DNA from 4 places in the Lentibacillus cibarius genome. Region 1 is predicted to be linked to each of the others. Evidence: riboswitches for the same ligand, from Rfam matches in the RefSeq annotation. Region 1 holds a riboswitch; each other region holds the start of a gene.
The links. A riboswitch is a leader RNA that binds a small molecule or an ion and turns the genes downstream of it on or off. The one in region 1 is predicted to bind cyclic di-GMP.
Positions count from the first base shown of each region.

Region 1 (7,926 bases):
TGATGTTCACCTGGATCCCCAGGAAACGCATGTGGACGTGCGCTACCGAATTGACGGCGAGCTTCGTAAAGATAAAACGGTTGCCAAGGATTTACAGAATCCGCTGGTGGCTCGCATTAAAATACTCGCCGAGCTGGACATTACCCAAACGCGCTTGCCCCAGGACGGACGGATTAAAACGACGATTGGTGTAACGCCGGTGGACTTGCGTATTTCCTGCTTGCCAACTGTGAACGGGGAAAAGATCGTCATCCGGGTGTTGAATTTAGCGAATGCGCTCCGTAAAATAAACGACCTCGGCTTTTCCAAGGAAAATAGGCAAAAATATACCCAATTGCTCGAGCGGCCGTCCGGATTGGTGTTGCTTACGGGTCCGACGGGGTCAGGAAAAACGTCCACACTCTATGCGTCTATCCATCACCTAAACCAGGAAAATATTAACATGGTTACGATTGAAGATCCGGTTGAATTTCAGATGGAAGGCGTTAACCAGGTACAAGTGAATACAAATGTCGGCCTTACATTTGCAGCTGGATTGCGCGCTATTTTACGCCAGGATCCGAATACGATTATGGTCGGTGAAATCCGCGACCAGGAAACGGCGGAAATCGCTATTCGGGCCTCGCTTACAGGTCATCTGGTATTCAGTACGTTGCATACAAACAGTGCGGTTGATGCCATACCTCGCCTAATTGATATGGGGATTGAGCCATATCTCGTCGTCTCATCATTGAATGGCGTTGTAGCACAGCGTCTCGTCCGGAAAATTTGCCTGGATTGCAAGGCAGAGCGCGAGCCGACCCCCATGGAGAAGGATATTTTCAGTAAACATCACATGAGTGTGGACCATATATATGAAGGAAAAGGGTGTGGCAGCTGTCACTATCTGGGATACCGCGGCCGGCTGGCAGTACACGAGGTGTTTATGGTCGATGACGCGATAAAAAGTTTATTGTTACATCAAGGGTCCATGGCTGATTTACAAGCTCACGCCGCCGAACAAGACATGTCATTTCTCATTCATGACGGACTGGAAAAAGTAAAAAATGGCCAAACGACGCTGGAGGAGATTATGCAGCTGTCGATTCAAATGTGAAGGAGGAAGCAAACAATGGATGATATATTGCAACAATGGCTGACACAGGCGTTTCATCAAAAAGCTTCCGACGTACATATAACGGTCGGCAAAGCACCCGTGTTTCGTATTAATGGTTTGTTACTTGAGCAGGATTTTCCTGTGTTACAACCTTCCGATACCGAGCGGATGGGCCGTTCACTGTTGAGTGATCACGAGTGGCAGATGCTGCAGGAGCGGCGGGAATTGGATTTTTCCTGTGGCATCAGTGGTGTTTCCCGGTTCAGAGTCAATCTATTTTACCAGCGCGGGGCGTTGTCGCTCGCATTCAGAATTGTGCCGAGACATATTCCGTCCATTGAGGAGCTACACTTGCCGCCGATTGCCAAAGAAATTACGACCGAGCGGCAAGGCCTTGTGCTTGTCACCGGACCGACCGGAAGCGGAAAAAGTACGACACTTGCGGCAATGCTTGATTTTATGAACCAAACGATGGGCCGGCATATGATTACGCTGGAAGATCCAATTGAGTATGTACACACGCACCATTATTCGATTATTGATCAGCGCGAGATTGGGATCGACACGAACAGTTTTCTTAACGGATTGCGGGCAAGTTTGCGGCAGGATCCGGACGTTATTCTCGTCGGGGAACTGCGTGATCTGGAAACAATCTCCACCGCGATTACAGCAGCTGAAACCGGTCATTTAGTACTTGGTACGTTGCATACTAGTGGTGCGGTTTCCACGATTGAGCGGATGATTGACGTATTCCCACCCGCGCAGCAAACGCAAATCCGCATTCAATTGGCTTCTATTTTAAAAGCGGTCATTTCCCAGCAATTGCTTCCGACAACAGACGGGACGAGCCGTCGGGTGGCAACAGAAGTGCTGATCAACACACCGGCCGTTAAAAATCTCATTAACAATGAAAAACTGCACCAAATCCAGAACGTGCTGCAGACATCCAAAGCGCAAGGCATGCATACCATGGATATGGATTTGAAGCGGCTGCTTAATGAGGGCGTCGTAGCATATGAGACCGTCGCACCGTTTTTGGAAATTAGGGAAGTATAAAGACCGGGCGTGGCGAATGGTAGAATAATGTTGGCAAGGGCTTGCGGAAATTTTGACCAGCAGGGGGTGATGCAGTGAACTTTGAGTATAGCGGTAAACGATTGTCCGGCCAGCGCGTAAAGGGAAAAGTAGAAGCGGAAACGAAGCGTGATGCGTTAAGGGAACTAGAACAAAGCGGTATCATTATCGTCTCTATTACCGAAACGAAGCCGTGGAATAAAGATATTATGTTGAACAAGCGGCTTAAAAACGCTGATTTTGTTATTTTTCTCCGGCAATACGCGACACTGATTCATGCCGGGATTTCCATTTCGGAAGCGACGAAAACAATGAGCAGACAAACGGACAATCGTATGCTCCAATCCGCGCTTGAAGACATAGACAAGCAGCTTGATCGAGGGGAGGCGCTTTCTGTCGCAACCGAGCGTCATCCGAACGTTTTCCCGGAGCTGCTCGTCAACATGATCCATGCCGGAGAAGCGAGTGGTAAACTGGATGACATTCTAAACGAAATGGCTGATTACTATGAGAAAGAACATACCAACCGGAAAAAACTCGTCTCCGCCTTGATGTATCCTAGTATCGTCGGGGCTATTACGCTATTGTTAACGGTATTCTTGCTCGTGTTTGTCGTACCACAGTTTGTATCGATGTTTGAATCCTTCGGGGAGGATATCCCGGTATTTACGCAGTTGATCCTGTCCTTAAGCGATTGGATGCAGTATTACTGGTGGATGCTGCTCGTTCTCGTGGTAATCGGCGTACTCGTGTACAAATATGTCGTGCAATTTCCGGCAGTGGCATACCGTGTGGATGGCTTGAAAATCAAATTTCCCTTCCTCGGCAAGCTTGCCCATAAAGCAGTGCTTGTCCGGATGACACAGACACTTTCCACCCTCGTCAACAGTGCAGTGCCAATCTTACAGGCGCTGGAGATTACTGAACGGGTTGTCGGCAATAAAGTAATGCAAAACGTTTTAGCAGACGCCCGGAAATCGCTGGAAAACGGTGAATCGATAACCCGAGTGATGGATGGTCATTGGGCCTTCCCACCGTTAATTGTGCAAATGGTACAGATCGGTGAAAAAACCGGAACACTCGACCACATGCTGCAAAAAGCCGCGCAATTTTACGAAGAAGACTTAGATCAAATGTCCAACCGCATTCAAACATTGGTCGAACCATTAATGATTATTCTATTGACGGTAATCGTTGGAAGTGTTATTGTATCCATAGTTTTGCCGATGTTCTCGCTATTTGAGAACATTCAGTGAACAAATTGCTAAGATGTGGTTATTATACATAGTATTTAGTATAATAGATGTAAGAAAAAGGTAGTGGTGTGATGAGCGGCTATCTGTATATGGGCACTTGGATAGCCAGGAGCAACTAGTGCAACCGACGCTCTATTACCTTATTAAACTAAAAAGGGGAGAGAGGCGTATGTTGGAACGTTTGAAAAAAAGATTTAAGCAGCAGAAAGGTTTTACACTAGTTGAGCTGTTGGCTGTCTTGGCCATTTTAGGGGTAATATTGGCGATTGCGGTACCTAGTGTTTCAGGGGTTATTGGTAAATCGAAAGAAGATGCTGATAAGTCGAATAGGGAATTAATGGAGAATGCGGCAAGGCTGGCTCATGCAAGTGGGGTTGATCCTGAAGATGGTGCTTATACGCTAGATAATCTAGTTAAAGAGGGCTTTCTTGAAGAAAAACCTACTAACCCTAATACAGATAAAGATTACAATGGTACTGTAGAAGTGACAAATGAGGCTGATGATTCTGATGTGGATGATTATACGTTTGAATACAAACCTGGTGAAGATGAAGAAGAAATTAGTGATGACACTAGTGGCGGCAATGATGACGATGATGACAATAACGAAGAAGATGACGATTAATACATTCAATAAAACACAATCACCAACCCAAACGCCTTGCACGTTCTGCTGCAGGGCGTTTTTACCGAGATTCGACACTTTTACCTAAGCAGGTGGTCATATGGAGTTCTTCAACAATGGCAGGGTTAATATGATCATCACGAGCCGGGTGATCCGCTATGCCTATCAAAAAAATACCACAACTGACAGCATCGTCGTGCATGGGGAACACGAACTGCCTGCGGGTACGATGCAGGGTGGTACCATCGCGGATGCTAAGGCCTTTCAGAACGCGATTGAGCAATTAGTGCAAAAGTACCGCTGGAAACGGAAAAAGCTAGCCTTTTGCCTCGTGGATGATACGGTCGTCATTAGGGATATAACCATCCCGACAGCAATGTCCAAGGAAGAAGCAATGGGCTATATTCGCACACAAATCGGTAACAGTTTCTATTTGCCGTTTGACGATCCGGCGCTCGCCATTGACATGCTGGAAGGGGATGGGGAGACAACCAATGTCCGGCTGTATGCCTATCCGCGGGGAAAAATTAATAGCTTTGAACAGGCGTTTACAGCGGCGGGGCTTCACCCGGTTATTGCTGATTTGACGTCTCTGTCGGTGTACCGCTATTATGTTCAAACAACACAAGCAGCATCCGACCATGTGATGCTCGTTCATTGGAACAAAGATGCGCTGTTTTTGACAGCCTTCCAGCATCAAAAAGCAGTGTTCAGCAGGCATATGAAAATGGCTTCGCATGAAGAAATGACGCAGGAGACGGCTGAACGTATCATCAGTGATTATATGGTAGAGATCAATCGGATTATCGATTTTTATCAATATTCGATTACCAAGGGAGAAGCACGCATCGACCAACTGATTGTATCCGGGGATTTCCCTTATCTGTCCACGGCCAAAAGCTTTCTTGCTGACAGTCTGGCCCTACCGATTTATGAATTTCCCGAAGAAAGACTCTCCCTTAAATATGTTGACTTGCTGGGACTTGGCTTGAAAAATGGCGGCTGAAGGTGGACTTGTGATGAATACGGAAATAAACTTTTTAGAAAAAGAACGTAAACAACTAAAAATGCCGCTTGTTCTGTTTCTGATTTTTCTGCTGCTGGTTATAGCTGTGATTACTGTATTACTGGTGCAGCGAAATGGGTTAACACATGCCATCGACGTGCAGCAAAAAGAGATGGCCGTCCTGGAAAACCAAGTCTCACAGCTGGAGGGAGCATCCGGCACAGTGCAGCAGCTCGAGCAGACGAAGGAAGCATTAGCGTCCATCGAAGCACAAACGGTTCCGCGTGTGGCCCTTTATGAGCAAGTGCTTGACATGCTGCGTGACCCGGGGCAGATGGAGGACTTCGCGTATAATAGTGGAGAGCAATTTCAACTAGAAGCGGCGTTTGATACACTGTCTGCTGTTTCGGATTATATTGGCAAACTGCTGCAACAACCGTATGTGCTCGATGCAAAAATGTCCGACATTTCGAAGGCTGGTGACGGATATGATGCATCATTAGTGGTGACTTTTGACAGCGGTGTGTTGCGGGAGGAGATGAGTGCGGATGCTGACTAACTGGAACCGAAGCCATACATTAATTCTTATTTTATTGATCGCTTTTGCCGCTTTCTTATATGTTGCCGGTTACCGGATGATCATTCAACCGCTGCAGAATGACCTCGCCTCTACCGAAGAACAGGTAGATTTATACGAGCGACAAGTCAATCAGCTCGAAAAACAGGATCAGCCTATGGACGAGTCACTACAGCAAGTTACCAAACAAGTACCGGCCGACAAAAAGCCCGATGCAGTACTAAACGAGCTGCGGCAAATGGCCAACAAGACGAATGTCGTTATTGAGTCGATTGCTTCCTCTGGTAGTAGTGCAGCTGAAGAAGGCGATCTAAGCAATGCCGGGTACATGCTGGAAGTATCCGGCGCCAACATAAATGAAATCAATGCCTTTCTAAAGGCAGTCCAAAAAGGTGAACGATTTATGAGGATAGACACTATCTCAGTTGAGCAAGGCGACTCAGCAAACCTATCAGTCGAAATAGCAACATTTTATAGCGGATGAAACAGGACGGCTCATTTGTCGGGTTTCAACCCGAGCGACACGCACCGTAACTCGGGCGACAGCGCCCGCAACTCGAGCGACAGCGCCCGCAACTCGAGCGACACGCGCCCAAACTCGAGCGACACGCCCCCGAACTTGAGCGACAGCCCGTCCGACTCGAGCGACAGCACGCCCAACTCGAGCGACAGCCCGTCCAACTCGAGCGACAGCCCGTCCGACTCGAGCGACACGCACCCAAACCCGAGCAGCCCACCCATACCTAAAAGACGATTTTCCAGCCGCCGAAAATCAACCTTATTTCTTATACACTTCCGTCTGCTAACATGCCAAAAGTGGCTGAGAATTATAACTTAAAATTTTTATCGTTCACATACTTTCTTTATTGGAAACTCGCGTGACCCGAGCCGAAACCCGCGCGACACCCGTTTCTGCTATCCATTAGTAGGAAGGGTGCCTATCATTTTTTGAAGTGTTATACTGGATGATATAAAAATAATGGAGGGATTGGTTAATAATGACTTTTGAAGATGTATTGCCTTTGCTTAAATCAGGAGAAAAAGTGATTCGTACTGGTTGGGGCGGACCTGAATTGTATGTGAAACTCGTGGGTGAAAGTGTTCACGAGGGGGAAAAGTTAAACCCGTATATGTTAATCAACGTAGAAGGGGAAGGCTATACGATGTTCACCCCAACCGTATGTGATATCTTAGCTGATGATTGGCAAGTTGTTGATTAATATTCAAGTTAGGCAACGTATTGGATGCAAATGAAGATTAATGTGGTCCAGCCGAATGAAAGAACGTTCCATTGAAGAATGTTTCTGCAAGAGTCAAGCGCGACAAGAATCGTCTGAACTTTTTCCTGTACGCCTTGTTCATATATAATTGCAAGAATCCAAATATACGTGTCTGAATGGTTGTCACGATAACGTAGGAGCGTCTATTTTCCTAGCGGTTACAATAAAAAATACATAGAGGAAAGGAGGCGGATGATGATGTTTGAAGAATATAACGGAAAGGTAGTTTTTGTGACAGGGGCAGCTTCCGGAATTGGCCAGGCCCAAGCGCAACGGTTTCTGGAAAATGGGGCATGTGTGTTTGGATTTGATAAACAAGAAGAAGGTCTGTATGATTTGTCCGCTTTACATAAAGAACGTTTTGCGTATTATGTTGGGAGTGTATCTGACAAGGAAGCTGTGGCTGCGGCGGTCAATCAATGTCTTGCGCAGTTTCAAACAATTGATATTTTGCTGAATACAGCGGGTATGCTAGACGGGTATACACCAACACTCGATACGGACGAAGCACTGTGGGATGCTGTGATGGACACAAATGTGAAAGGGTTGTATGTAGTGACCAATGCCGTGCTTCCCCGTATGCTAAAACGCGGAAAAGGTGTTGTGGTCAATATTGCTTCGATTGCCGGGCTCGTGGCTGGCGGTGGTGGAGCGGCGTATACAGCATCAAAGCATGCCATCATTGGCTATACGAAGCAGCTTACATATGATTACAGTCGTTCCGGAATACGCGCAAATGCGATAGCCCCTGGTGCGATTAAGACACCGATGAATCAGGCGGATTTTGTAGGGGACGGAGAAACGGCAACATGGGTGGCGGAAGAAACACCTGCTGGCAGATGGGCAACACCAAAAGAAGTGGCTGATCTGACGCTATTTGTCGCAAGTAACGCTGCGGATTATATGCATGGAGCGGTGCTGCCGCTAGATGGTGGCTGGACGGTTAAATAGCGATAGGAACGATATGCCTGTTTAATAGATAGACAGGCATTTGCGTCGTTCGGTACCGTTT
Region 1 covers NZ_VCIA01000001.1:1,083,180-1,091,105, reverse strand. Annotated here, with positions in the region: gene FFL34_RS05300 (GspE/PulE family protein) at 1-1,096, shown strand, start outside; gene FFL34_RS05295 (type IV pilus twitching motility protein PilT) at 1,112-2,152, shown strand; gene FFL34_RS05290 (type II secretion system F family protein) at 2,227-3,426, shown strand; cyclic di-GMP riboswitch class II at 3,482-3,564, shown strand; gene FFL34_RS05285 (competence type IV pilus major pilin ComGC) at 3,596-4,051, shown strand; gene pilM (type IV pilus biogenesis protein PilM) at 4,152-5,057, shown strand; gene FFL34_RS05275 (hypothetical protein) at 5,071-5,616, shown strand; gene pilO (type 4a pilus biogenesis protein PilO) at 5,606-6,118, shown strand; gene FFL34_RS05265 (hypothetical protein) at 6,130-6,348, opposite strand; gene FFL34_RS05260 (DUF2829 domain-containing protein) at 6,633-6,854, shown strand; gene FFL34_RS05255 (3-oxoacyl-ACP reductase) at 7,110-7,865, shown strand.

Region 2 (7,926 bases), 370 kb from region 1:
ATACATCTAAAGAAATTACCATTCGCGGCCGGGATTCAAGTAATTATAAATTTGAAAATACCGTAAGCTATGACAAAGCTAAGAAGTTGGTGGAAGAAGGAGCAGCTGGAATTTTTCATAGCACATTAATTCATCATTTTTTCAACAGGAAATCTTTAAAAAAGTTCGTATTGGAACGGGATGGCTTTATATGCCATTATTGTGGATTTTATGGAGATACGATTGATCATAAAATACCCAAATCAAAAGGTGGATTTAGCACACCAAGCAACTGTGTTTGTTCTTGTGGGGGATGCAATAGTGAGAAAGCCGATATGAGGTATGAAGAATATTTAGAAATCATCAACATCAGATTCCAACAACCAAGTTAAAGGGAACAGTCCTCCGAACGCTTTAAAACGATAAAATAGTGATAAAAGTCCTGTGAAGAGAAATCTCTGCAGGATTCTTATCATTCCCGCTCCCATTCCTTCCCACAATCCGGACACTGCCATTTCACAATACGATCTTCTTCTATACTGGAAATGCCGATTTTTCTACTGAAATGAGTTGCCCCATACTGATGTTGCATTTCCTCCGGTATTGGTTCTCCCTGCAGATCCGCTCCGCAAAAAGGGCAAAATCCTTTGCTATCATTAAGTTTTCTCATTTTCCTCACCCCTTTTAGTCAATGGTGATGACTTTCTCCAACAGCAAATGACCTTATATTCGGTTCTTGGCACTACAATTATCATCGTACATCATATTCCTTCATAAAAGAAATAGACCCTCAAGAGAGAAGCTAATTCTTTCTGTTCAACCGAAGAAGATATGCTCGTGATCTTTTGACACATATAACCCCTTTGAGCAGGTGTGGAAGTAGTTGTCAGGCTGAACTTAAAGGAAGCTTTTCCTCATCTACGCTATTAGTCTTACTTTGGGCCGCAGTAGCCTTTTGGTAGGCAAGGATTAACTCGTCCAATTCTTGGCTAATATTTAATGTCTTTTCACTTCCCATACCATAGACCTTTGCGGTTTCCAGCATTAAGTTTCTATGCTGATTAATCATTTGTACTAAATGTTCTAAGTTCCTGTAGCTTGTTTGCATCATTAATGCTCCTTATGTACTAAGAATCATATTAAACCCAACCTATTATAATGGATACAAATCCCTATAATCTAGTGGTGGTTGTGAATTTTTAATGAACAATATGTTCGAAATTAATCTGATATATTGGAAAAATTATGATATGAAATAAGGATATGGTTGTCTCGGTTGCCCAGCTATTAGCCGGAAATCTTGGGAGCCAAGGGATCATCACCGTGGCAGCTTCTTTGTTTAAAAATCATTCATTTAGAGGGGTGGTGCCATTTTCACTTTGTTTTACGCTTTTTTGATGGGGGTGACCATTTCTGCTAAAATAAAGTTATCCGCATAGTGCGGACCTCTGTGGGATAGGAAAATCCACCCCATCACATAGTAAGAACCCACTCAGATTCAAGTTGAGTGGGTTCTACTGTTTGTCATGATAAGTTTCGTCCATTTCCCCGGTCGGTTTGTTTTATCATTATAAAGAATATGTATTAATAACGGGTTATGGTATGCTCCAAATTGTAAAACAACCTTCCCGCTTGTACGCCTAGTTCAAAAGGCACGGATAACAAACGTAAAACATTCAGCCTCTATTAATTGCTCATAACCTTCTATTACCTGCCCTTCGATAGTTTCAGCTTCTTTTTGATATTGAAGTTATATGCACTTCTTTTTTTGAACGTATCAAATAGGTCTCTGATGAACCGAATAAAGTTGTTGCAACCTTGTGAAATAATCTCAATCTCATTCCTCCAATCGCTATTTATGTAATGGCTCCCTTTTTTATCAAACGCGTGATGTCATCAATAGGGATGCCTGTTTCTATAGAGATATCGATTGCATTTGATTGCGGGTGTTTCGACAAAAATGCTTTGATTCTTTTTAAATTATCCCTTTCTTCATCGTAACAGTCGTTGCATAGACCATCTATTAGGCGATCAATTTTTCCGCAGTTTGTACATATTCTGTGTTTTTGCATTCGCTTTTCATTCCAATCTAAGTAAAATGTTTAATACGTATGACAATGCTTGTTCAGAACGTCTATCAAGCCATCAAATTTCGGCTTTACAATAAAATCTATGGCACCTAATTGCAGTGCTTTAATAACATTGGATTCTGTACCTATAGCTGAACACATAACCACTTTCGCATCAGGATTGAATTTGATAATTTCCTCTAGTGCTGTTAAACCATCGACATTCGGCATTGTTATGTCGAGAAAAACAATGGCGGGGTTACAGTATTTGTACACGTTAATCGCTTCCTGCCCATCCGCTGCATCTATAACGTCTGTATAGCCATGTTCCTGAATCATACGTTTTAAATAGCCTCTCATAAACCCTGAATCATCAACTATTAATATCGTACCCATATCGTCCCTGCTCCCTGATTTTATTCTTCGTGGGTATTTCACATTAAATCCTGTGTTTTTTATCTATAATAAATATCATGTTTATCCTTAGACAGAAAAAAGGCGAACCAAAGAAAAGGCTGCCTGAACTAAAAGCTTTAGGCCCTTGGTTTTGCGTCCTTACCTTTCGATAAGTTTGCCATTATCGGGTCATAAATCATTCTATTAAACTGTCCACGTATAACATCGGTGAGAATGAGTAAAGCATAAAGTATTTTTTGTGAATTAAAAAAGTTCTCTTATGGTACTGGTTGGGCCTTTTCAGTTACGTTTTTAATAATGAGAGCATGTGTGGTCTCTGTGGTATAACCAACTAAATCATGGTTAGTATTTCCATTTTTGAATATAGACGGTATAATAATCTAAGCTGTAAGCGATTATGAAAACAACTGATTTTTTGATGATATAGGTTAAATATCAGAAGTGGAGTCTCTTTTATCTTTGTATAAGATGATAAGCAATTATAGTGTTTCAGTCGGAATTGTTCTATGTATTATCGTAATCTTAAATAAATGATTCTTTCAAAGGGAGTACAGGATAGGTAGTATGGGATTCTTAGAAGGTTTTAAGATGGGATGGAATTTACTTTGGTCGATGTTAACAGCTGAACCTTTACTAACATGGGGATTAATTGTATTTGTTATTGGTACCTTAATATTTGCATTTATCGTTGATACGATAAAGGAACAGAAGCTAAGAAAGTCAGGAATGCGAGAAATTGATAAAATGTCAGGTAGAAAGTTTGAGGAGTATCTTCAAGCACAATTAAAAACTAGCGGATATAATGTTAAACTAACGCCGGCAAGTGGTGATTATGGGGCGGATTTAGTTTTATCCTCAAAAGGCAAGAAAATTATTGTTCAAGTAAAACGATATAAGAAAAATGTTGGCGTTAAAGCTGTGCAAGAGATAGCCTCGGCCAAAAGTCACTATAAGGCCGACGAATGCTGGGTTATTACAAATAGCTTTTTTACAGAGCAAGCTAAAAAATTAGCGGTTACAAATCATGTTAAGTTGATTGATCGGAATCAATTAATGAATTGGATAATAAAGAATAATAAAGGTGAAGAGAAAAGTAGCTAATCTTAGGGGGCTAAGCTAATGGCTAGCCCCTAGGTAAATACATTCATCATTTCATCATAGAGTGCTTCGTATTGTTCATTACTCAATTTCATTGTTATCATCCACCTTTCCATTTTGCTCTTATTCACTGAGTAGTCCGGTGACAAAATACATACCAAACTCAATCAAATTGTCGCTGTTTACACGTTTAATAAAGCTGGGAACGGGATTGTTATAATGTCTATAGAATTGTAGAATTTCATGAGAGAATTCCTCGTAAGTTTGCTCTACCATTCCTAAAAGATTTATTGCGACATTTAGTTGATCTTCCGGCTCAATAAGCAGGTTTACTTTCTTTCCTTCTTCGTATGCATCTTTATAGAATTGTTCCAATGGCTTTTCCTCCAATCGAAATGTTTGAAGTATTATACTTTGGTATTTTTCATTTTCGAAGAGTTTAAAGCAAAAAAATTTTAGAGGAATTAAAATGGTACCGTGAGTATTATTAAAAGGGTTTTGGCTGAATCGCTAACGACGGCATATCGTATAAAATAAAGTAAGCAAATAAAACAAAAGGAGCGATTGAGATGGTGGACACTCTCGCTTATCTCTCACTAATAATCTTATTCTTCATGGCCTTATGGTATATGTTGAAGTTCGTCCTGCTCCCTACACTTGTGTTTATTGTTCGAATCGTGTTCAGGAAAAAGTTCAAACAGTTAGAGAGGGACCGGCAGGAAAGTGTTGAGAAACTAAGAAGTATGGGAATTAAGGTTTCGTCGTTAGATGATGAAACTTCTGGAAGCTATACAAGTATTCGATAATAGGGTTTTCCCCGCTTCATTGAAAGGGGAATGAAAAATGAGGGATCCAGAGCGAATCAAAAGAATTATGTTTTTGCTTCAAAAATTTAGGAGCGGTAGTTGGACTGGCGGTTTAACTAGCTGATTTCGAATCTGCAGCATATGTATTCCGCAGAGCATGATGTATATTGTCGAAGAAAGGAGAAATAAATGAAACTGTTTGATAAGTAAGTGGAACCAAGCTATCTGGAATTTTTTTTAGCTTGAAGATGATATGTGGGATGAATACCTAAACGCCATCGATTAGTAACAAAAAGAAAGGTGATAGGAACGGTTTGTTAGTAAGGTAATGGGATGAAGCATTGGCAAATGAGCCACTATATGTGTATTTAATATTATTTTCACAGTCTACAAACTTAGAATTCCGTGATTATTGGAGGGATTAAATGTCGGTGCGTTATCAAATTGAAAGAGAGGATGGACCTATTTGCATAGTTTCCTTTATTCAAGATGAAGACGGGAACAAGGTAAGGGTTAAACCTCTTAAAAAAAGAAAAAGAGAGAGTGAACAAATCAAAGACTTACTCGAACAAATAGAGTTTAAAGATGGTAATTCACCATTAGAATTTATTGAATCATGTTTAGAGAAATTTGATGAAAATGCTTTTTCCTATAGAGAGGTTGATTCGGGTGATTATCAAGTTACTCTTCAATTTGGAGTTGGTAAAAAACAAATTGGCACTTCATCGCCACTTATTAACGGTGTGAGTGAATACTTTGGTGAAAACGTGATGTCAGACGCGTTGGAGCGAATGAAAACTAATGCTTATTATAACCTTGAAGAAAATGCGAATGAGCTTTTGGCAATGGTGCGCAAAGAAAGGTATCAGGAAGCATTTGAACTGTATCAGGATGATACAGTGAAGACAAACCTTTATTTGGCAGGGACTGCACCGGAAATACTGCTAGATGCTATATTTCAAATAAAGGCTGAAGAACTACCGCATGAATCAAGAGTAAAGTTATCTCTTCAAAAGCTTGGGGCATGTGAGATTAATCAATGCCATGCACGTGCGGAATCTGATGCGCGCTGGCTTCTCGAACAAGATTCATCTTTAAGTGAAGATGTTATTTTTAATGTTCGCCTAGCATTAGGTAATGCACTTGTTTCCCAAGAACTATTTGAAGCAGCGGAGTTTCATTACAATGAAGCATTAAAAATGGAAAAGGAAATTAATGCTCACTCCAAAGCATGGGCTTATTATAATATCGGCTATGTTCTGAAGTCTCAAGGAAAGATGACAGAAGCTTTAGAGTCATATACGAAAGCTGGAGATTTATGGCTGAATAAAGGTGATCATCAACAAGCAATTCGTGCTTACATGAGCGTTATTCGTCACTATGAGGGCAGTCAACCAAAAGAAGCAATCCATATACTGCAAGAAAGGATTGACCATCTAGTTGTGCTACAAAATTCTAATAGTGAAACCATCGGAATTTCCCATGTTCTTGGATATTTGTACTTTCATCAAGGGAAAATAGCGGATGAGTTAAAACGGTATGAAAAAGCGAAGGATGCATTCCTCTCAAGTTATCATACAAGAAAAGGTTTAATTGGTATTGATGATGAAATAGAAGCTACCCTCAATTATTTGGTTATCGTTTGCAGAGCATTAGGTGAAAGTGAAGAAGCGCAATCATGGAAGACAAAATTACATGACTTCAAAGAACGTTCTATAAAAACAGAGGATTGGAAACTTCGAGAGCGAATGATTACTTTATTAAATACGGATTCTGAGATAGATCCTCATAAATTAGCAGAATTAAAACAAGATGTCGATAAAATGGAATCGATTCACTTGCGAGTGATGTTTTTGCTAACCTTAGCCAGTCGTCAAATTGATGAAAAACCTGATATTGCTTTGCAATCATTAGATCAAGCAATGAAGTTAAATATTGAAGAATATCCTGATGAACACGTACTTGTTTTGAAATTATATGCTAAAATTATGAAAGTGCTTAATCGCATGGAAAAAGCTTACGATTATTTATGTGAAGCAATACGGGTAAAACCAACATACATTGAATTATACCCACAAGTTGTGTTTTTAGCACAAGAATTAGGTAAAGATGATTCCAAGCTAGAGCATGCCTTGTCATGGGTGAAAATTGAGGAAGATAATGTGACTGCTTGGCAAGTTATTGGCACCCAATATGAGAAATTGGGACAACCACGAGAATCCTATGAAGCCTTTAAAGAGGCATTGGCTGTGGCCCCATTTGACCCAGAAGTTCAGGAACAAATAAAGCAATCTTTACATCGAGTGACTGAGCAAGTGATGGAGCAGACAGAAACCGATACTCGCTCTTACCCATTGATAGCTGATTTTTTAAATGAACCAAAGGAAAAGGTGCATAAGACTATTCAGAATCGAATGTCTGAGAAATTGTATAGTTTTCAAAAGATAATAGAAAAGCATCATACACCAGATTTTTGGCGACGTGAAAGTGGAAAAATAAAGTGGATATCTTCGCCTGAAAAAAAGGCACAACAGTATCTTTTACTCTATTTACGCACACAACTACATCCAGATATTGAAGTTCTTGATGAAGTTGTTATAGGAGAAGGTCGGATGGATGTTTATATTAGGATCCCACCGGGAATTAACCTTATCCTAGAAATTAAAATGTGTGGTGAGGGTTATTCCTCGACTTATACTAAGGGGGCAATTGAACAAACGGAAGCCTATATGGACAAAAAGGATTGTACAATGGGGTATCTCGTAGTTTTTGATGCCCGGAAAAGGGATTTGGGCAAAGGCTTTGAACAATTGTATCAATTAGGAAATAAACAGATTGAAACACAGATTATTGATATACGTCACAAGTCACCAAGTGGAAATTAAGAAATAAGCCGGTATGACTGTTACCCCTGATTATATGAATAAATGTTCTTGATAAAATTTAATGGGGATAATTGTTTTTATATCGGCCCGTAAAATAGATAAAGAACATTGAGTAGTAAATAAAGGATAAGGTTTATATGAATTCAAAATCAAAAAACTTTTTACTAATTGTATTAATTATTGTGGTTCTGTTTTTTCCTGTAATTGCAAATTTAATGTTTTTTAGTTGGGGAACTACAATTACAAATGGGGACACCAATACTTGGATAGGCTTTTTCGCTAGTTACTATGGGGCTGTTTTAGGTGGAGTGTTTACTTTTTTAGGGGTTAGAATGACCTTGTATAACGGTCTAGAAAAAAGAAAGCAAAGGGATTTGTTGGTGTTGCAATTAAAATTAAGCTATGAAGATATAAAATCCTTTGCTAATTCTAGCCCTGAAACCAAATATCCGATTCAACAATTTCTAATAGATCAGAATTGGGTCGATAGATTGGGAACCATACACAGTAACATTAGCGAAGAAGATTTTCGAAATATCTACATATGGTTTTCATCCCTTGATTTTTTGAAAACCCATCAAGATAAAAAAGGTCTAGTTAAAGCATCGATTATCAAAACGTCTTTTGGGGAAGTAATTTTAGATATTCCCGAAGTTATTGATAGATTGGAAA
Region 2 covers NZ_VCIA01000001.1:1,450,071-1,457,996, reverse strand. Annotated here, with positions in the region: gene FFL34_RS07000 (HNH endonuclease) at 1-371, shown strand, start outside; gene FFL34_RS06995 (hypothetical protein) at 452-649, opposite strand; gene FFL34_RS06990 (aspartyl-phosphate phosphatase Spo0E family protein) at 866-1,087, opposite strand; gene FFL34_RS06985 (response regulator) at 2,082-2,444, opposite strand; cyclic di-GMP riboswitch class I at 2,553-2,634, opposite strand; gene FFL34_RS06980 (restriction endonuclease) at 3,054-3,566, shown strand; gene FFL34_RS06975 (hypothetical protein) at 3,687-3,938, opposite strand; gene FFL34_RS06970 (tetratricopeptide repeat protein) at 4,795-7,254, shown strand; gene FFL34_RS06965 (hypothetical protein) at 7,392-7,926, shown strand, end outside.
Region 2: it holds a riboswitch for cyclic di-GMP, as region 1 does, so the genes downstream of both, FFL34_RS06985 (response regulator) here and FFL34_RS05285 (competence type IV pilus major pilin ComGC) in region 1, are expected to answer to the same signal.

Region 3 (7,926 bases), 320 kb from region 1:
TTGTGTAGACAATTTAAAAGCAATACTAATAGAGTTAAAGAATTTATTTGCGGAGATAACTATTGTGGTCATTAGTGACTGGCGTTATGATTTGTCACGCGACCAATTAAAGTACATTTTAATTGAAAAATATGGATTAGAACAATTTATTGACCGAATTGAATTCACTGATAAGGGAAATACCCGTGAAAACGAAATTAAGCAACATCTTGCTATGATTGGTGAAGCGGATGCATTCGTTATTCTGGACGATATGCGTTATCGTGATGGGTTACTGATTAAGCATCTTGTACGAACAAGAGCAGAAGACGGGATACGGGCATATGAGGATGTAAGAGCTTGTATCATGCAGATTTTACATAAGTAAACTTTCTCTTCCTGTGTTAGTGTGAATGCTTATGTGTTATCTGCCCATAAAGCATCTTGTAGCCCTTCAATAAACCCCGTACAAACTGAAAATTTATATCTTATTTTATAACCCTAAGCTTACCCCATCTTTCCTCGATTAATCCTTTGCATAGTAATCGAGTTATATTCCTTTCTATCATCGTATAATCCACCTTTATGGCAACTAAATCATCGATAGATAAATACATTGGAAATTTGTCCGTGAGTTCATGTAGAATACTTAGCTCAATTAGATTAAGTTCGTATCTTTGTGAAATATCATAAGCGCGTATCACTTTTTCGGTACCTTCTTTTTACTTCAATTTGTTGACACCATTTGCTATTTTAGCACTTGGCAGTGTATTTTTATGGATTCGTTTGAACATTTATTTACATTTTCCTGTACTAAGCTGACAGCGCATTAGTTGCCGAGGTTTCGCTTCATATAAGTTAGTTAGAGGATAGCGGTTTGATGATGATGGCGTGGTAAAAGCAATAACTATAAGGATATGTAATATATGTGTAATGGTTGCTGTTGTAGGGTATCTATAGAGGCTAACTATTTTTTAAACGAGGTATTTTTATGAACAAAACCATATTAAATAATAAATCAGAGTATAGACAAGCAAATATCATTCGATTAAAAATAAAGGAAAATACATACACAAACAATGATTTGGCCATACTGCTTGGGCTTATAAAAAGGAATGCAGAAAAATTGGATGTAAGTCAGCGAAAGCAGCTTTGTGAGTTGGGGCAATTTCTATTTGCAGTTGAACGACAGGAGCGGTTACCGGAAGATATTCTAGATCTGGTTGATATTGTGTTGGTAAAAGGGGAATAGAATTTATCCGGGGGTCATCCCTATACCGCTTCTTGGTAGATTTGAAAGTAAGAAAATGATATTGTATTCGTAATATTACATGGGTTATTAGTAGCATAATGACCAATTGGGGGTGAACTAATGGGGGTAAGGGGAGTAAGTACGGGTGACACTTGTAGGCTCTATAAGAGATGTAAAATTTGTGGTGAATATAAATATATGAAAAGTTTTCCGGCTACAGGCGGGAAACACAACAGGCCAAGCAAAAGAAAATCATATTGTCGGGACTGCAAAGATCGTAGGCATGAAAGAATACTTGGTCCAAGACAGGAATATAGTTTTGATTCATCATTGCTAGATGCGACTAAAGAAATTACCATCCGTGGACGCAATACAAGTAATTATAAGTATGAAAATATAATAAGCTATGACAAAGCGAAGAGGTTAGTGGAAGAGGGAGCGGCAGGCATTGTACATAGTACGCTAATTCATCATTTCTTCAATAGGAAAACTTTATGGAAATTTGTATTAGAACGGGATGGTTTTATATGCCATTATTGCGGTTTCTACGGTGACACAATTGATCATAAAGTTCCTAGAGCAAAAGGCGGAGCAAGCACACCAAGCAACTGTGTTTGTGCTTGTATCAAGTGTAATCGAAATAAGGATGACATTGAATATGAGGAATATATAGATATCGTGGAATTAACTGAACAGAATTAAAAAGATCGATGAATGTGAGGGATGTGCTTGGTAAAATTGTTTATGTTGTCACAGAAAACGCCATTCATTGGAGTATAAGGCTAGCTATACTAACTGAAGCTGTTCAGTTATGAAAAGCTACAGGTAAAAGCCGTCCTTCTCATCTGGTGGCTAAGGCTTGGTATGTTATTACAGAAGATTTGGGTGCAACAGACAGATGTGCGGTTTAATCAATTGATATCTAATCTGTAGTAATTCAGTGCAACATGACAGGTATGGACGTAGTAAAATAAAAGAAGAAGCGGATGCATTCGTAATTTTAGATGATATGACTTATAGCAATGAAACATTGGCTAAGCATCTTATACAAACAAGTACAGAAGATGGAATACGGCCATATGAGAACGTGAGGACTTATATAATGCAAATAATACATAGATGACCATAAAAGGACTTTTGGAGTTGTTCTGCATTGTTTTGTTGGCTAGAATTATATTAATGTTCCCTTTTTAATTAAACGGGTTATACCGTCAATAGAAATGCCAGTTTTTATGGATAAATCTATAGCATTTGAATTTGGATATTTAAATAAAACCTTTTTAACCGCCTTAATATTGTTTTGTTCTATTTCGTAGCATTCGTTACATAAATCATGCATAAGTTGATCAATTTTCCCACAGTGTACACATAAACCATTACGCTTCATTGTTTACCACTCCTATTCTGTGTTGGAATCCAGTTTATCTAAAACGTTAACTAAACTTTCAAAATTAGGCTTAACAATAAAATCTATTGCCCCTAGTTGCAGTGCCTCAATAACATTTGATTCTGTACCCATAGCTGAACACATAACCACTTTTGCTTTCAAATCAAACGCTATAATTTCCTTCAATGCAGTTAAGCCATTTACATTTGGCATCGTTATATCGAGGAAAACAATATCTGGACGTATTTGTTTATATGCCTCAATCGCTTTTTGTCCATCGGTTGCTTCAACAATGTCTAGATGTCCATGTTGTTGAATCTTACGTTTTAAAAATCTTCTCATAAACGTTGAATCATCCGCTATTAATATCGTTCTCATGTTGTGCTTTTTCTTTCTAATTTTGTCATTCGCTGATGTTTTATAATTAACTCATCTAATTCTTGACTGCATTCTAATGTCTTATCACTATTAAAACCAAATGTTTCAGCAACCTTTATCATCGTTTCTTTCTTATGATTAATCAATTCCAGTAGGTAGTCTGTTGTTATTTTATGATCTGTTATAAGCATCCCATTACCTCCTAAAATCTTCACTCTGAAGTAAGGATACTCAAAAAGGCGAACCAAACAAGATAGGTACACCTATTAAGAGAGCTTACTTCGGTAACTAGGCTACCTTAGCTAATGAGCTTTAGGTCCTTGGTTTTGCGTCCTTACCTTTCGATAAGTTTGCCATTATCGGATAAACTAAATAACTAGTTCAATTGAACCACGTTCATTTACCTGTATTATCGGTAAAATGAGTAACATTATGAAGGGTTTTCCCTGAATTATCCGTTTTGCCTTTTATAAGGTTATCTGCATATGCAGATTCTTTAAGGTGCGGATAACCCATTGAACTTGCACAGGAAGAATCGCGATGATACATTGGCTGATAAATAAGAGTAGACGGCGAAATACGTTCATATTAGGACGTGAGACCTATATATCGCAAACTCATACAATAATAATAAATAATAGTAGATGAACCCAATTTTCCAATCTATTTCTTTTTAGCCCCGTTATTTGCTGCATTCTGGGGACTAATTTGAACATAATACACGATGTATAAATTGGGCTATTTTTGAATTTTATATCATGTAAGAATGATTATGTGCAACAAGAAAAAAATAAAGGATTATCCCACTTTTTATCGAATTAGTTCTGATAATAGGAGGTGGTAGTAATAAAATTCTATAATAAGGAAGGCCTTATCGAAGGATATATTCAAACGCCTATAAAACCCGTACACACAATGGTATTTGTGGTTGAAGGCAAGCTAGCATTAGAACTAAATATTACTGATCAAGCAACTGCGAGTAGAGGTTGTGGAGTTTCGAGAGAGAACGTTCATAAATGGCTGTGGGAAAAAGGAAACGAACTCTTTTTAATTGAATCGTTTTCTTATCAAACTAGGATTACTATAACAGCTAATGATGTTATGAATGGAAATATAGTTACTCCTTTTGGAAATTTACAAATGGAAGAGATTTAGCACCTTTTTAATGGTGCTTATTCTATTGCAGCAAATAAGGCACATGATGTGACATAGAATGTATTTTTGCTAATTTATGTAGTTACCACATTAACAGGATAACAATCCCCTGAGTAGAAACTTCTTAATTATTCTACTTTATAAACAATCACCATCTATTCCCAAACCATCTATCCCATAGCTTGTGAAATACGGGGTTATATTTATTCATTACTCCGTAACCAAAGGCAGGAGCAACAATTGTAAATGGACGAATAGGTTGGTAGAAAATGAGATTTACTATAACAATATAAGTTACCGCTACATTAAGACTGATGACCATTGCATTGATAAAAAAGCAAGTCTAAAAAAGTCCATGAAAATTCTTCTTTGTTTTAATTTGAATCAGTTTACATATTGGCTGCTGTTGCTTCTCATTATTTTTACTCTTTCAAGGTAATTGTGATTGCACTCATTGTTTCTGCTATAATATACCTAATCCGTGGTGTTAGGATAATCCAGCAAAACCCACACAATAAAAGGTGTAATCCACTGTACCCACGTTGAGTGAATTTACATTTATCATTATCAATGTCAAATTAGTAACAACCAAGGAGGCACCATTATGCATAAATTCCACAATACCGATATTCCGAATAAGTTAAGGAATATGACTGTAGAAGAGACCTTAAAGGAACTCTGTAAGGCTCAAGAAGGAAATGCTGATCAGTACAAGAAAACAATGACCATGATGCTTGAACAGATGGAAAAACAAAACAAAAATATGGATAGGAAACAGGAAAGAATTGATCAGCTATCTAATGAGTTATCCCAATCGACATCTAAAACAAATTACGACAGATTATTAGAAGCATTCCAGCAATCCGACGAAAAAGTGTTAGACATCACGAATGAAATAATAAAAAGGATACAAGCATTTACAGATTTGAAAAGGAATATGAAAAAGGTTGATGATGAAGCAGATACTGAATCACTAGATTTCGTTATAGATGAACTTCGTAGTTTACTTGAATATACGCAATATAGATAATCCCTACCTCAATTTAAAGTGAATTTTGGAAGTGGAAATTGACTGAAGCGAATCAAATAACACTCTATTTCCTTGTGTCTTTATTTAAGAAATTGGTTTATCCATCCGCTTCCATAGAAGTTTCTTCCCCTCTTCCCGCGCTTCTTTGGCCTTTCTCAATAATCTGGGTCATTGACTTGTCGTTGATGTAACGTTTGAGGAATTTAATCATTTAAATTGTTTTCTAGCATTTACTTACGCCTATTTCTCCCGTTTAATGATATAACCGCCACCTGCACATAATTAGGAAGGTATTATCCAACTATATCGCACATTACACAACCAACAAGTGGGTTTGCGAGATTAACATGCCGAAACAACCAATTAATCAATTTCGGCTCAATGCTGAATTCCTCCACAAGAACTTTCCCTTCTATGAACAGAATGGCAAGTTCAGCGGTCAAGGTAATATTTGGATCGTATTGTTTAACTGTCATTTCCGTAACCCAACTCTGATATTGCTCCATGTTTTTTCCTGAGTCCTCAAAGTATATTGAAATCTTTTCGTTATCAGTAATTTCAACAAGTTTGTTATAAAAGTCTTCGATGTTGTCTTCAAATACTTCCATCTTCAATTCCCCGTGTATTTCTGCACCATTCATGCGCAGAGTATATAGCTGAATATCTATTCTTTCATCCAGATATACGTTCCAAATAGCTGGACTGATCGCTTGGTCCGATTTTGCTGTAAAGTGTTTTACAATTCCTAATGCATAGTATGTACCCATAATGCCCTCACCTTTCTGTTATCAGTGTTCTGAACCTTATTATATCTTTTATGTCTCATTTTCTCTCCCTACTGTGTTCTTCAAACTAGTAACCAAAAGAAAGTTGCCTAAATAGGGTCGAATTCATGTTATTAATGACAAACGAATGGCGGGAAGGCTACATTGTTTTTAACAATCGAAGGTTAAAAGCGTGCAATATAGAGGTTATACTATTTAAAAGATTAATTGACTTATCATTGTTTAGAAAAGAAGCAAGAGGCGGCCTTTTGGGTCATTGAATATCGTTAAAAAACATCGATAAGGATGTGCGGCGGAAATAATTGCTGTCATCTTTATCGATGTTTTTTTATAAATAAGTAGAAAGAGAGGCGTTTAAGTATGAAAGAATACTGTGTTATTCGTTCAACAAAAAATAGGGATTATCAAGAAACAGTAATTGAAGCGAACTCGATGGATGATGCGAGGGAAAAGGTAAGGAAGCATTATGTTAATAAGTTATTGGAAAAAGAAAGCTTTATCGTCTTCCCAGTGGCTAATCATCTTGGATTTAACGAACTAAACCGATTGATTTTTCCGGATGGTGATGTCGTGATTCTTATTGGACAGTTTTAGAAATTAAAAAAAATCTGCAATATAAGGGAATACTCTGTGGAAATTCTGACGGAGGATTCCCTTTGATATATAGGATGACAAACATGAATAAATACTACGTTATTCGACGCAAAGAAAAGAGTGATGTACTAGAAACGATTGTTGAAGCTTCTACTGTTAGTGAAGCGCAAAAATTTGTGAGTGAAAACATAAATGAAGACTTGATAGAAGGCGAGATGTTTTTGATTTTTAATGATATTGGTCCATTAGGTTTTGATCAAGGAAACCGCGTAATAATTCCAAGGGAAGCTTCCTTAGCGAGTATTACACGACTTCATTGAGTGTTTCAGTATAAGAATGATTAAAATAGGACAGAGAATGCACGCGCACTCTCTGTCCCTTTTTTAATACAAAATAATCATTGATAAAGAACCGGTGGTAAATAAAGGCTCCAGCAGTTAATTCCATTGAAAACATCTAGATTAATTAAGATATAACTTTTTTTAGAAGTGATCATTCGCTCCCATATTTCTGCTGAATGCTTTCTAATCAAATAGTTAAGGTATGGATCATCGGAAATATCCCAATAGAACAGTTTCGAATCATCAAATAATACCTTCTGCTGATTAAATTGATTTAAATTATTAAGGGCGTATGCCATTACATCATCCCTATAATCATTATATAAATCGAGAGCGATGTTCGCAAAATCATCTAATGAAAGATGTTTAATCTGGTCATAATAGTGTGGTTCAATTGTAGTTTTATTCATCCGTTTTAAGCTCCTTTTGAATGTCTTTAAAATGTTTAATACTGTGAGATTTATTCATACAATAGTCCGTGGATAAAATAAATACCGAAGAAGTGCATGTTCTCTTTATTTACTTGCTTGATAAAGCACGGCACTGATTTGTTGTATCGCTTATAAAACTGCATAATTTCATAAGAAAATTGTTCATAATCTAAATTAATCATCTCGAATATATTCATGACGACAATTAGCTTTTCATCTGAATCAATTAGTCGTCTCACCTTCTTCCCTTCCACATAAGCATCTTTAGAAAATTGGTCCATAAAAATTTCCCCCAATAATTTAAACATTTGAGATATTATACCTTTAGGTCCTCGATATTCGAATAGATTGAAGGAAAAGAATAGATGTATAGGTCGCTATGTCTTAGGGACATTGATTTAATTCGTAGAGGTTTAAGTGGCTTTGTTTCACATACTAAAAACCATTTGTCGTAAAAAATGAAGCACGGATGTCGTGTGTTCTTTTTGGTTAAAGACAATGAGAATACCTTGTGTATCAACGTTCTGGGTGGTTTTGTCGTAAGTCGCAACTAGATATGGGTACTAGTGTATATATTTTATTAGAATGGTTTTA
Region 3 covers NZ_VCIA01000001.1:1,405,891-1,413,816, reverse strand. Annotated here, with positions in the region: gene FFL34_RS06770 (HAD domain-containing protein) at 1-367, shown strand, start outside; gene FFL34_RS06765 (hypothetical protein) at 971-1,231, shown strand; gene FFL34_RS06760 (HNH endonuclease) at 1,352-1,933, shown strand; gene FFL34_RS06755 (hypothetical protein) at 2,403-2,618, opposite strand; gene FFL34_RS06750 (response regulator) at 2,631-2,996, opposite strand; gene FFL34_RS06745 (aspartyl-phosphate phosphatase Spo0E family protein) at 2,993-3,187, opposite strand; cyclic di-GMP riboswitch class I at 3,277-3,361, opposite strand; gene FFL34_RS06740 (hypothetical protein) at 3,834-4,151, shown strand; gene FFL34_RS06735 (hypothetical protein) at 4,756-5,181, shown strand; gene FFL34_RS06730 (hypothetical protein) at 5,475-5,948, opposite strand; gene FFL34_RS06725 (hypothetical protein) at 6,327-6,560, shown strand; gene FFL34_RS06720 (hypothetical protein) at 6,644-6,880, shown strand; gene FFL34_RS06715 (hypothetical protein) at 6,958-7,311, opposite strand; gene FFL34_RS06710 (hypothetical protein) at 7,362-7,613, opposite strand.
Region 3: it holds a riboswitch for cyclic di-GMP, as region 1 does, so the genes downstream of both, FFL34_RS06745 (aspartyl-phosphate phosphatase Spo0E family protein) here and FFL34_RS05285 (competence type IV pilus major pilin ComGC) in region 1, are expected to answer to the same signal.

Region 4 (7,926 bases), 250 kb from region 1:
TATGATAAGACCTGAGCGTTAGGTTGCCTACTTCCGGCTTGCCATTTGCTAAGCGCTCTTCCGGTGACTCAATCCCATGATCAACAGAATTTCGGATTAAATGAACAAGCGGATCACCAATTTCATCAATTACCGTTCTGTCAAGCTCCGTTTCTGCACCGACAATATTAAGATCAATTTTTTTATGTAAGTCCTTTGCTAGCCCTCGCACCATTCGTGGGAACCGATTAAAGACTTGTTCCACAGGCACCATACGCATCGTTAAAATAACACGCTGCATATCCTGCGACACTCTAGCAATATGTTCGATGGTATCGGTTAGTTCCTGGTTTTTCAGCTGACTTGAGATATCCTCCAGTCGACCGCGATCAAGCACCAATTCCTCAAACAAGTTCATCAAATGATCGATTCGGTCACTGCTGACTCGGATTGTCTTGGATGAAGCATGCTTGGATTTCTTTCCGGAAGCTTTTTCTTGTTCAGAGACACTCTTATCAGATTCGGGCTGCGGACTTTTATGTTGCGATTTTTCTTCAGCTTGTTCCTCTTCAGGCGCTTCATTCCCGGCGTCAAACGCTACAATCGTCACATCATCAATCTCTGAAACAGTATGAATACGACTCTTGATTGATTCTGCTGATTCATTTGATAATAGAACAATTGAAAAGGACTGTTCAAAGGCTTCTGCTTCTAGTTCCTCAACCGTTGGAACCGATTTAATTACTTCGCCGAGCTTTTCCAACACTTCGAATACCATATAAACGCGTGCAGCCTTCAACATACAACCATCCACAAGCTTCACGGTTATCTGAAAGGTACTATATCCCTGTTCCGCAGCTTGGTGAGCAACCGTCAACTGGTAGTCATCCAGTGCTAACTCGTTCATAATCGTTGTTTCCTGTTTATTTCGTCCCCCTGATGATGTACCTGTCCCATTCTCAATCTGTTCAAGCTGTTGAACAAGACCACTGACATCTTTGCTTCCATCCTCCCCACTATTGATGGCACTGACCATTTCTTCTAAGTCTTCCAGCGCTTCCACTAATATATCAATGACTTGTTCCGAGACTGCCAGCTCGCTTTTCCGGATTTTATCAAGCACATTTTCCATTTTATGTGTCAGGGACGCAATGTCATCGAATTCCATCGTCGCTGCCATCCCCTTCAATGTATGAGCCGAGCGAAAGATCTCATCAACCAGGTCAAGATTGTCTGGCTGCTTTTCTAATTCAAGCAGATTATCGTTAATCGACTGGAGATGTTCATTACTTTCATCAAGAAAAATCTCCATGTATTCATTTGTCTCCATGTAAGGATTCCTCCCTCCTGCTAATTAATCAAGTAATAAATAGACTGTCATATCACCTATATCGGTGAATGTGACCGTAACATCAATCCCTTGCTTAAAACCCAAAATTTTCGTATTCCCTTGCATCATGGTAGGGGATGTGATGTTTAGCGAAATCCCTTCTGTAATGATATTAGTTGAAAGGCCGCCTGCGATCATATTTCCAAGTTCACCGCTAAAGGATATAAGCATTTCTCCTTCAAGTGACATGCCGTACATGGTTTCTCCAATCGCGCTAAACACCTCCGGATCGCCCGAAAGGACAAGTTTCCCCTGTATATCTCCGGTGATGCCAATCAATACCCCGTACTCAAGATGGAACTCTTTTGCCAATAATGTGGGTTTCTGTCGTGAATATTGCACAGGAACTACTGTATCAAGAGAAGTAAACGTGGCATTAAGTAGGTCAGTCACAGCTTTATTACGTTCGTTTGTTGTCAATTGCATTATCTTTATCCCCTCTCATTCTTAGTTGAATCGCCTTCTTCTAAGTCAATGTCATAGTTTGGTAGTATGAGCAATTCCACCCGTCTGTTTTTGGCCATATTTTTTCCATTAGTATTGGGTGCAATTGGATGATGCTCACCATATCCTTTCGAGCTGAACCGTTCAGGATCCAATTGTTCATTTTTTAATAATAACCGCATGAAGTTAATGGCTCGCATTGCGCTCAGCTCCCAATTCGATGAAAATTCACTGGTATGGATAGGACGGTTATCCGTATGTCCACTGACAATAATCTCGTGTGGCGGGTCGGTATATAAAAAATTAGACACTTCTCTAGCAACAGCTTTTCCTTTCGCTTTCACTTTCGCACTACCGGTATCAAATGATACATCATTAAGGATCGTTATTAGCAGTCCTTCACCGGATAGAGTCGTTCCTATTACATCTGTTAACCCATTTTTACTAATGTAATCATTAATTTGCTTCTGCAAGTTCTGTAATTGTGTTAGCTCTGCCGCTCCTTTGTCTTTCTCGTTATCTTTCCTATTACTATCTCCCGTTTCCGCGGCCGGTCCCGTTGGTTCTTTGTCAATGGTACTGCTGTTGTTCTCCAACACCCCATTTCCTCCGCTAAGTTCACTATTAAATACTTGAACAAGCCTTTCGTATTTCTGGGCGTCGATTTCACTCATAGCAAACAACACAATAAATAACGCAACTAAAAGGGTCAACAAGTCAGAATATGGGAGCAGCCATGACTCACTCACATGTGGCCGATTACGCTGTTTCTTGTTCTTCATCGTCTCCCTCCTGCATAATATCTGTCATTTCTTTTGACGATAGATATGAACTCAGCTTATCTTTAATCATGCGCGGCGAGTCCCCATTTGTGATGGATAGTAATCCCTCAATCATAATCTGTTTAATTCGAACTTCATTCTCCGATTTCTCTTTCAACTTATTGGCAAACGGATGCCATAAGACATAACCTGAAAAGATCCCTAATAATGTGGCAATGAATGCTGCTGAAATTGCTTTCCCAAGTGCCTCGATATCGTTTAAGTCACTCAAAGCAGCAATGAGTCCGATTACAGCACCAAGTACTCCTAATGTGGGGGCATAGGTGCCTGCCTGCGTAAAAATAGCAATCCCTTTTTGGTGTCTTTCTTCCATAGCATCGATTTTTTCGATTAATACTTCTCGAATGAAGTCAGGTGACTGACCGTCAACAGCCAATTGCAGACCGGAAGAAAGAAAAGTATCATTCACGTTGTCAATCTCTTTTTCCAGCCATAGAAGTCCCTCGTTCCTTGTTATTTTCGCCCAGTGTTCAAATTGCTTAATAATCTCCTGCACATTATTTGTTTTTTCTTCAGTGAAAATGATTTTCAACAGGGTAGGAACTTTTGTTAATGTGTTCATTGGAAAAGCTATAAAAACAGAAGCTGCAGTACCTAGGAAAATAATCAACAGTGCTGCTGGATTTATTACAGCAGCAGGATTGACTCCTTTCAAAAACATTCCCACGCCAATTGCAATAAGTCCAAATACGATTCCAGTGATTGATGCTTTATCTACTTTCAAAACGTAATTACACCTGTCCTAACTTCCATAACTTTGGAATATAATAGTTTATTGGTTTAGGCCTGCCAAAGAAATATCCCTGCCCAAAAGAAACACCCAGCTCCTTCGCTTTCTGTAAATCCCCTTCGTTTTCAAAACCCTCTAAAATAACCTTTGTATCTCCGCCAAAAAGGTGAAGCATCAACCTAATTACTTGCTGTTTTTTAGGTGAATTTGCTAATCCATTTGTGAAATAACGACCAATCTTTGCAATATCCGGATTGATTTCCAAAATCGCCTTTAGCGTTGATTCGCCTTTACCTACATCATCCATTGCTATTAAAAAGCCTTCTTTTTTAATTTCTTTTATTACCTGGCCAAAAAGAGACAAATCAATATCCGAATGGGCTTCGTTTATTTCGAAAACAATATTGTGAGCCTTTGTATCAATAATTGATTTCACTTTTTCCAGGAAGCTATAAAATGATGAATCCATTACTGTTATAGGAAAAACGTTAACACATATGTATAAATCACTTAATCCTTCCATTTCATTCTTTAAGCTGCTAATAGCTTTCATAATTGATTCCATGTCTGTAGCAACTAACTGGTTTTGTTCTTTCGCATATTCAAACAATAATTGTGGATCGTCGAACTCATCCGAACGAAGAAGCATTTCGAAACCGCAAATATCATTCGAAAATAAATTGATTATCGGTTGAACAACGTGATAGTAATCCAATTCAGTTACTGTCCTCATCTTTCATACCTCTTTTAATCTGTTTCTATAATATCTATCTGAATCTTTCCTTCTAAGGACCACCCCATACCATTCATTTATACCCAGGACATAGCACCTATTTCCCAAAAAACTTCATACCATTAAACACAAAAATTGGCTATTCTATAGTAGTTGAATAGCCAATTAGTTTAAATAAAACTATCTAATTAAAAAATTGGTAGCCAGGCGATCATGATGTATACTATTACATTTTAGACTCTTAGCTTTGCGTCCTACTCTTTCGATGTAGTTTGCCTTTTTCAATTGATTAAATTGTAATGGTATAAAGTTCCTATGGGCATATTATAAACGCTCTTGTCGACAAAAAGCAACATGATTTTACAAAAGTTTACATTTCATCCCGCAAATGCTTCATTTATATTGTCTGCTTTTGGTATGGGAATTCCAAAGTTCTCAATAATCTACCTTTACAAACTATCCATGAATAAAAACGAAAGCGACTCTCAGTACTTATCCGGTTGCCCGCCGACAAATCACTCAATAAGCTATTTGATTTTGAATTGATTTGGCGGCGGAGCCTTTAGCCTTCATTTATCCTGCATCAACTACAACCGATTGAAGTTTTACTTTATAAGCGGAATTGCCGTACTAGTCCATTCAATTCTTCTGCGAGTTTGGCCAAATCGTCCGCACTGGATGCCACTTCTTCCATGGAACTGCTTGTCTGCTGAGAGGAAGCAGAAGTCTGTTCGACTCCAGCGGCAGACTCTTCAGAGACGGCAGCAATCTCCTGGACAGAACTATTCATTTGTTGACTGTTGGCAGCAATTTCCGATAGGTTGTCCGATACCGTCTGAATGCTATTGACGACATCTGTAACCGCTCTTCGTATGTTTTCAAATTTTTCACCGGTTGTGCGAATTTGCTCGGTTCCTTTTTCAACTTCTTTATAGCCTTCCTGTAGCGAATCGGTCACAGTGCTGGACTCCCCTTGGATGTTTGTAACAATCGTAGTAATATCTTTAACTGATTCTGCGACTTGTTCTGCCAATTTACGAACCTCATCGGCCACCACAGCAAATCCTTGACCATGCTCACCTGCCCGTGCAGCTTCAATAGCGGCATTCAATGCCAGTAAATTCGTCTGGTCAGCTATGTCTTTTATAACGGACACAAGTTTGGAAATCTCTTGTGATTGAGCGTCTAGCCCCTCTACCTTCTGTACGGCATCCTGTACAATTTGATCAATTTTCTCCATCTGGCTGCTGGAACTTTCCATCAACTGACTGCCTTCCTCTGTCATACGGAAGACTTCATTTGATGATTGATGTATCTGTTCCCCGCTTTCATTTGCTTCCTGTACCTTGACCGTGAATGTCGACATAAAGGATGACAGTTCACTCGCACTGTTTGCTTGTGTCTCTGACCCTGATGCCAGTTCCTGCATGGTAGAAGCAACTTGTTCGGCACCTGATTTCACTTCATTAGCCGACTGTGTCAGCTCCTCGCTCTGACTGCTAACTGTGTCGGATACTTCACCTATTTGGTTAAGTAAATCACGCATATGTTGATTCATCTCGTTAGTCGTGATTACCAATTGCCCAATTTCGTCATTTGTCTTCACTTCAAGCGGTTCTTGTGTTAAGTCACCGCTGGCTATTGCTTTCATCCGTTCCACCACGGTGTTGATTGGCTTAGATATACGACGAGTTATCATAATCGACACCACAATTGTTAGTATAAATACTACCACAATCGTAATACCAATCGTTAAGAGGACAATCTGTGCCTTTTTTGCAAATTCAGATTTATCAATAATACCACCGATTGTCCATCCAGTCGTTTCATTTTTGGCAAATCCCATCAATTTATCTTCTCCACCAGACTGAAAATCAACAGTACCACGTTTATCAGCGTCTACTATGGTCTGATAGAAAGATGCATCAGATATATCCTCACCAATCTGCTTTTTATCTGGATGGGCAAGGTAGCTCCCTGATTGATCAATCAGTACTGCATGACCAGTGTCACCTATTTCTGCCTTGTTAATGATGCCTAGCAACGAATTTACGGATATGTCTGAACTGACGACACCTAGTAGCTCGTCATCGTTATAGTAAGCCTGAGCAGCACTTATGACTGTTTCACCTGAAGCCTTGTCTATGTATGGTTCTGTCCAGACGGTGGTTCCTTCAGCCTCTACAGCCTGTTTGTACCATGATCGTTCCCTTGGGTCGAAATCCTCACCAAGATCAGCATCCGGATAAATGATTGTTTCTCCTGTTTCTTTTATTCCTGCATATACATTTTTCACCGATTCATTTGCCTCACCGGTTTCTTTAAAATAGTCAAACAGCGCTTCTTTCTCGTTTGGTTGATATTCCGATAGTAACTCATTTGAGGCAAAACGGGTCAGCATATAATCAATATTGTTAAAGAATAATTCAAATGTATCATCCATGCCTGCCATCTGACTTTTTATATTCTCTGTCATCTCACCTTTTGTTACTTCAACATTTGTTTTGTAGCTTACTAAAGCAACAACCCCGCCTGCACATGCCATTAAGATTAAAAACGGTATAAGGATCCTATACTGCACACGCCGGTTGAAAATCCACCCTTTTTTTTCCTTATTTCCTTTGCCCATTCTTATCCTCTCCTATGTATAAGCTTCAAAGCATATTGCATCTGTAACCCATTTCTGGTCTTGATTCATCACCTATTCTTCAGCTGCCTGTTTCAACTCATTGACTTCTTCTAAATTTAAAATTTGATCCATTTTCAATAAGATTAATAGACTGTTTTCCAGTTTGGCGACGCCTTGTATAAATGACTCGTTAACACCATTAATTACTTCCGGTGCCGGCTCAATCGTACTTGCATCAATATCCATAACATCAGAAACATCGTCAACAAGTAACCCAGCCTTCACATCTCCCATTTCCACAATTAACATCCGTGTTCCCTTTTTGCGCTCCGTTTCTCCAAGCCGCAGCCGCTGCTTCAAATCAATAACAGGGGTGATCTCCCCACGTAAATTGACAACCCCTTTTATAAAGTCCGATGTCCGGGGTACGCTTGTGATACTTTCTAACTCTTCAATAGAGAGAACTTCCATAACACTAGCACCATATTTTTGCCCATTCATATGAAAGACAATCACTTTAATCGAATCACGCATTTATATCCTCCTTTTCACTTAATTCGTGCATTTGGCTCGCTCTGTTAGTGATGACAACCGATTAGCACGGTTTATCACTTTTCTCATGAATTTCCTAGATGTTGAATAGATCTTTTAAGCACCAAATAATCCTTGAACAAGTTCATCAAATTCCACTAGTCATCTCGGCCTATATTTTATATCGGCTAATATAACCATTTCATAAACCTTCATAGTAATATTAAAACAATTAATTCACACGCTTATTTAGCCTTACAAAGTAAAAAAGCTATTCAAGAAAACAAGAATAGCTTAAAAATTAGCATACACGGGTAAATAACTTTTGATAAACCTCGCATGATACCCGGTGTTTGTCAGATTCGATTCATCCAGCACCCCGATGATAATTATTTAGCAACCAATCATTCAGCAAAATATGGCCATACAGCCATTTCCATTGGTTGACCAAGAATCTCCTTTGAATGGCATGCCTGATAAACATGTTTTGTTGAGATTCGTTGTTAGTTTCAAGCATTGGAACAAGTTGCTGGCTAATGAAGTGTGGTGGCGATTGTTGCCTATGTAAATTAATTCCTATCCAGCGTTTCATGTTCGCTTCAGCAAATAAAGAAAATTCTCCTTCCCCTGCATCAAACGTCCTACATG
Region 4 covers NZ_VCIA01000001.1:833,512-841,437, forward strand. Annotated here, with positions in the region: gene FFL34_RS04170 (chemotaxis protein CheA) at 1-1,309, opposite strand, end outside; gene FFL34_RS04175 (chemotaxis protein CheX) at 1,334-1,795, opposite strand; gene motB (flagellar motor protein MotB) at 1,801-2,595, opposite strand; gene motA (flagellar motor stator protein MotA) at 2,573-3,316, opposite strand; gene FFL34_RS04190 (EAL domain-containing protein) at 3,387-4,100, opposite strand; cyclic di-GMP riboswitch class I at 4,314-4,405, opposite strand; gene FFL34_RS18535 (methyl-accepting chemotaxis protein) at 4,729-6,747, opposite strand; gene FFL34_RS04200 (chemotaxis protein CheW) at 6,820-7,281, opposite strand; gene FFL34_RS04205 (sigma factor) at 7,646-7,926, opposite strand, start outside.
Region 4: it holds a riboswitch for cyclic di-GMP, as region 1 does, so the genes downstream of both, FFL34_RS04190 (EAL domain-containing protein) here and FFL34_RS05285 (competence type IV pilus major pilin ComGC) in region 1, are expected to answer to the same signal.